Regions from separate parts of the Serratia sp. UGAL515B_01 genome, predicted to be linked through region 2. Evidence: predicted binding sites of a transcription regulator. Region 2 holds the regulator's gene; the other holds the start of a gene.
The links. Region 2 encodes PurR, which represses purine synthesis genes. Its sites were predicted from a motif close to CANGCAAACGTTTGCNTG; they were not measured.
Positions count from the first base shown of each region.

Region 1 (3,181 bases), 900 kb from region 2:
GCGCGGCAATATCCGTTACTTCACCGCTAGCCGTGTCCCCCGGAGAGCTACTGACTGATTAATAGAGATATGTTATAAAGGCGGCCTGATTGCTCACATGCCTCCCTTGTGTGACATTTCACTTCATCATCTTGTTAGGACAAAAACTATGGTTACTTTTCATACCAATCACGGCGACATCGTGATCAAAACTTTTGCTGATAAAGCGCCGATTACCGTTGAAAACTTTCTGAACTATTGCAACGAAGGCTTCTACAACAATACGATTTTCCACCGTGTTATCAATGGATTTATGGTGCAGGGCGGTGGTTTTGAACCGGGAATGCGTCAGAAAAACACCAAAGCGACCATTTTAAACGAAGCCAACAACGGGTTGAAAAACACCCGCGGCACTTTGGCAATGGCGCGGACTAACGATCCTCATTCGGCAACTGCCCAATTTTTTATCAACGTTGTCGACAACGATTTCCTGAATTTCCGCGGTGAAAATGCTCAAGGTTGGGGTTACTGTGTCTTTGCTGAAGTGGTTGAAGGCATGGACGTGGTAGACAAGATCAAAGCGGTGAAAACTGGCCGTAGTGGTATGCACCAGGACGTTCCAGTTGACGATGTTGTTATCAACAGCGTTACCGTCAGCGAGTAATCGCAGCTGCATGAGTACATTGTTCATTGCAGATCTGCATCTATGCGCACAGGAACCGGCAATTACTGCCGGTTTTCTGCGTTTTTTGCAGCGTGAAGCCATGCACGCAGATGCGCTATACATTCTGGGCGATCTGTTCGAGGCCTGGATTGGTGATGACGACCCGGCCCCTTTGCATAGCGAAATTGCTACCGCGTTGAAGGCGCTGCAAAATGCCGGCGTGCCTTGCTACTTTATTCATGGTAATCGCGATTTTCTGCTGGGTAAGCGTTTTGCAGCGCTCAGTGGCATGACTCTGCTGCCGGAAGCACAGGTTATTGAACTCTATGGCCGCAAGATCCTGATCATGCATGGCGACACCTTGTGTACCGACGATCGGGCATACCAGGAATTCCGTCAAAAAGTACATAACTCTTGGATCCAAAGGCTGTTTCTTGCTCTTCCTTTGCGCTGGCGCTTAAAAATTGCTGCCAAAATGCGTGAACGAAGCCAGCAGACCAACCGTTACAAATCTGAAGCGATTATGGACGTTAATCCACAAACGGTTGAACAGGCTTTATTGCAGCACGATGCACATTGGCTGATCCACGGTCATACCCACCGCCCAGCGGTCCACAACCTTATCTTGCCTAATGGCAAAGCCTATAGAGCCGTACTCGGGGCCTGGCATGCTGAAGGCTCAATGATAAAGGTTTCGGCGGATGCCATCGAGTTGTTTGAATTCCCCTTCTGATTGGCGGCTAACGAAACATTCACGTTTTTGTCGCTGAAAACCGTCTACGCAACCGTTTTCCTCCCCGTGCACCCATGATATGCTCTACGTCCTCATTCGGCATGCCATTGCAGGTAACTAGCCGACGTTCGTCCAATCACAGGAGTCATACCCTCATGGGAGCCAACGCCACTTCAGCGACAACTGCTGAGGTTAAAATCGCAATTGTAATGGGATCGAAAAGTGACTGGGCCACCATGCAGTTTGCGGCTGAAGTCTTAACCATGCTTGAAGTCCCGTTCCATGTCGAAGTCGTCTCCGCCCACCGAACGCCAGATAAACTGTTCAGTTTTGCCGAACAGGCAAGCGCTAAGGGTTTTGACGTGATCATTGCTGGAGCAGGCGGCGCTGCACATCTGCCAGGCATGTTGGCGGCGAAAACGCTGGTTCCGGTGCTGGGCGTGCCAGTACAAAGTGCGGCATTGAGCGGTGTTGATAGCCTCTATTCCATCGTGCAGATGCCCCGCGGCATTCCGGTGGGTACGCTTGCCATCGGTAAAGCCGGTGCGGCAAACGCCGGGTTGCTGGCCGCACAAATCCTGGCACTGCACGATGCAGCTTTGGCACAACGTTTGGCCGGCTGGCGCCAAGCGCAAACCGACGAGGTGCTGAATAATCCAGACCCGCGGGAGGAAGCATGAAGCCGGTTTGCGTATTGGGTAATGGCCAGTTAGGGCGCATGTTGCGTCAGGCGGGGGAGCCATTGGGTATTGCGGTTTATCCGGTGGGCCTTGATGCCGAACCGGAAGCTGTTCCCTACCAGCATGCGGTGATCACCGCAGAGATCGAACGTTGGCCAGAGACTGCGCTAACACGCGAGTTGGCCACTCATAACAGCTTCGTTAACCGCGATATCTTTCCGCGTCTGGCCGACCGTTTGACACAGAAACAGCTGCTTGACCAACTTCATCTGCCCACTGCCCCTTGGCAATTGCTGGCCAACCAGAGCGAATGGCCACAGGTATTTACCAGCCTGGGTGAACTGGCGATTGTTAAACGCCGCGTTGGTGGTTACGACGGCCGCGGTCAGTGGCGTATACGCCCCGGCCAGGAAACCGAATTACCGGCAGATGCTTATGGCGAATGCATCGTGGAAAATGGTATTAATTTCTCTGGTGAAGTGTCTTTAGTTGGTGCTCGTGGTCATGATGGGCAGTCGGTATTCTACCCGTTGACCCACAACCTGCATGAAGAAGGTATTCTGCGCACCAGCGTTGCTTTGCCGCAGCCAGACCCAGCGTTGCAACAGCAAGCGGAGCAGATGTTGGCTGCCATTTTGAACGCCTTGAACTACGTGGGCGTAATGGCGATGGAGTGTTTTATCGTTGGTGATAGTCTGTTTATCAACGAACTGGCACCACGCGTTCACAACAGCGGCCATTGGACGCAAAATGGGGCTTCCATCAGCCAGTTTGAACTGCATCTGCGAGCCATTCTTGGGTTACCACTGCCAAAGCCTGTGGTCAATACGCCCTCGGTGATGATTAATCTGATTGGTACGCCGGTTAATCAGCAATGGTTATCTTTGCCATTAGTGCATTTGCACTGGTATGAAAAAGAAGTGCGTGAAGGCCGCAAGGTAGGGCACCTGAATCTCAACGATCCCGATACTACCCGTTTACAGCAGACGTTGCTGGCGCTGGCACCCTTGTTGCCAACGGAATATCAAACGGGGTTAGCCTGGGCACAGCAGAAGCTCGGGTAAGATTGAAAGTATGAAAAAAGGGTTCAGCAGTACGTAACGTCCAGACTGTTGGCAAAGCTTT
Region 1 covers NZ_CP109901.1:2,866,834-2,870,014, reverse strand. Annotated here, with positions in the region: gene ppiB (peptidylprolyl isomerase B) at 149-643, shown strand; gene OK023_RS12895 (UDP-2,3-diacylglucosamine diphosphatase) at 654-1,376, shown strand; gene purE (5-(carboxyamino)imidazole ribonucleotide mutase) at 1,532-2,056, shown strand; gene purK (5-(carboxyamino)imidazole ribonucleotide synthase) at 2,053-3,120, shown strand.
Region 1: the regulator PurR is predicted to act here: its motif matches at 1,422-1,439, upstream of purE (5-(carboxyamino)imidazole ribonucleotide mutase).

Region 2 (3,181 bases):
GTTGCGCGAACGGGTAGCTTCAGTGCGGCTGCACAAGAGCTTCATCGAGTTCCTTCTGCAATAAGTTATACGGTGCGTCAGTTGGAGCAATGGCTGGCTGTGTCCCTTTTTGAACGCCGTCATCGTGATGTTGTATTGACCCCTGCTGGTGCCCTGTTTATCAAAGAGGCCCGGAAGGTTGTCAAAAAAATGCTTGATACCCGGCGTCAGTGCCAGCAAGTTGCCAACGGTTGGCGCGGGCAGTTAAGAATTGCGGTCGACCTTATTGTAAAACCACAGCGTAGTCGTCAGTTAATCACTGATTTTTATCGTCATTTTTCGGATGTTGAATTGATTGTGCAACACGAGGTGTTTAATGGCGTATGGGATGCACTGGCTGATGGGCGCGCAGAGATGGCTATCGGTGCAACACGAGCAGTGCCGGTTGGTGGGGGTTTTGCTTTTCGCGATATGGGCTTTGTGAATTGGTTGTGTGTGGCAAATGCAACCCATCCCTTAGCGGGGCTAAAGGGCACACTGAGTAACGATCAGCTGCGGCCTTATCCCTCACTATTGCTCGAGGATACGTCACGAAATTTGCCGAAACGTGTAACTTGGGCGCTGGATAACCAACGACGCCTTACCGTGCCGGACTGGGCTTCTGCTGTGGATTGTCTGCGTAATGGATTATGTGTGGGAATGGCACCCGCGCATTGTGTACTGCCATGGGTACAAAGTGGTGAACTGGTTGTTCTGCAACTGCAAGAAGCATTCCCCCCTAGCGCCTGTTGCCTGACATGGCAGCAAAATGCGCAGTCACCAGTAATGACCTGGTTATTAGATTATCTGGGAGACAGTGAAACGCTTAATCAGGAGTGGTTGAACGAAGGCGTATCCGGTGTCTCGAAAGCCTCCGATAACAATTATTAGGCTATATGTCTGTGGGGCGTCGCAGCCCTCATCAAGCCACAGAGGGAAGCGTGCCGCGTGGTCGAGTCCTTGCCTCCCGCGCTGTGGCCATCATAGTACGTGTTGGGCTCATAAAACTGTGCAGCTCACGTTTTGGTTTGTGTCTAATCAAGGGGGACATGCTAGCGGCGATAATCGATGAAAGGCCCATCAGCCACCGAACGGCGTTCTATCAGTTTTGGATGGACTTCAATGACCTGAGATTCTTCACGTTTACTGATAATACGATCCAGCAACATCGTGAAAGCCATTTCTCCCAGACGTTCTTTAGGCTGGTGGATAGTGGTTAATGCTGGGGTAAAATAGCGTGCATTTCGGACGTTGTCGTAACCGATCACTGAGATGTCTTGCGGTACACGAAGCCCCAATTCGTCTGCAGCACAAATTGCACCCATAGCCATAATGTCTCCACCGCAAAATATGGCTGTGGGGCGATGCTTTTGCGACAATATTTTGTACATGGCCTTATAACCGGACTCAGGTTCAAAATCACCCTGAACGATCCATTCTTCGCGGATCTCAATATTGGCTTCCTGCAGCGCTTTAAGGAAACCGTGATGACGGCCACCACCGGTATTGCGCGATAACTGGCCGGGAATGGCACCAATATCGCGATGACCACGTTCGATAAGATAACGACCAGCCAGATAGCCACCCTCAAAGGCATTATCGATAATTGTATCGGTAAAATCACCACGAGCAGCTCCCCAGTCCATAACCACCATGGGAATATTTCGGTAATCCTCCAACATACCCAGCAACTTTTCTGGGTACTCTGAGCACATAACCAGCAGACCGTCGACGCGCTTTTGCGCCAACATTGCAAGGTAGGCCTGTTGTTTATCGAGGTTATTATGTGAGTTACACAAGATCAAAGTATAACCTTTACTATAGCAACTGTTTTCAACAGCTTCGATCACCTCAGCAAAGTAGGGTGCTTCGCTTGATGTTGCAAGCAGACCGATCGATTTAGTGTGGTTAACTTTCAGGCTGCGGGCAACGGCGCTGGGCGAATAGTGTAGTTGTTTAATGGCTGCCCAAACGGCCGCTTTTGTCTCTTCGGCGACGAAACGCGTTTTATTAATGACGTGCGAAACGGTGGTGGTGGAAACGCCAGCGCGCTTGGCCACATCTTTAATCGTTGCCATATAAAGAATGACTCCTGAACTCACATGTTACAGCATGTAAGTATGATGTTAATCGTTTGCCTGCGTAAATTTTATCCCCTGATAAGCAAAAACGGGATTTTTAGTGCTGAAGCCGTAAGATCCTATAGCAGGAGGGGGCATCTTGGGGTACGCAGTTGTGAACTGCGGATTTTGTCGCATATTTATGAAAAGTGGAAGAGCTAATCGGTATTATAAGACGGCAAATGATAACAAGATTTTAATCACGAACTGTAGGAAAATGAGTTGACGTATTAATTGTGTGGCTTTTATGCTTGAGAGCACAAATCTGCAAGGGAATTACGTTATGGATACGAATTTGAAAATGTCATTGTTTACTACGGTATGTGCGTTGGCAGTGATTATCATCTTTGGTCTCATTGCTGTATCTAACTGATTTAAATTATAAAAAGTGCAATATGTTGCACCTTTGCTATTTTCTATAGAAAACCCCCAGAGCTAGGCTGGGGGTCGTAAAGCTTTCAGCCTTAAGCCGATTATAAAGACCCCCTTTCAATTTGTTAAAACACCTTGCGGTTTGGCAATTGCAAAAGTTAAACAAGAAATCAAAAGGGGTCCAATGGGGGACGAAAATGGGCTTAGCGCATAACCGATGGAACTGTAAATATCACATGGTTTTTGCACCTAAACACCGAAGGCAGGTTTTCTAGGGAGAGAAACGCAGGGTGATAGGTGGCATATGGCCATTAATTCCAATTTTTTCAACCAGATATCACTTGTTATATCGAGCCGTAGCAAGATCTGTTCTCTCACTCTACCGATAAAATCCCAGCCTAACGAGTTAATATGGCTAAACCAGGTATTTTGAAAATCGGCGTCGGTTACGATAGTCACTTTAGTCTTGGCATTAATGGCTTAGGCAAGTGTATCCAAAAATTCGTTTTGGATCTGAGTATTGTTTTGCTGTTTTGAATGAACAATACGGCTCAACATCGCGTCCGATACTGGTGAGAGTCAGTGAAGCGCCACGGTTACATCAAGAAGCGTTACGGGCTGTAAGTAATCCATAAATGCAAATGTCAGATCACAGTGCGTCTGTTAGGGCG
Region 2 covers NZ_CP109901.1:1,964,330-1,967,510, reverse strand. Annotated here, with positions in the region: gene punR (DNA-binding transcriptional activator PunR) at 1-909, shown strand, start outside; gene purR (HTH-type transcriptional repressor PurR) at 1,071-2,096, opposite strand; gene OK023_RS19200 (YnhF family membrane protein) at 2,386-2,511, shown strand; partial or broken gene OK023_RS09040 (IS200/IS605 family transposase) at 2,708-2,782, shown strand.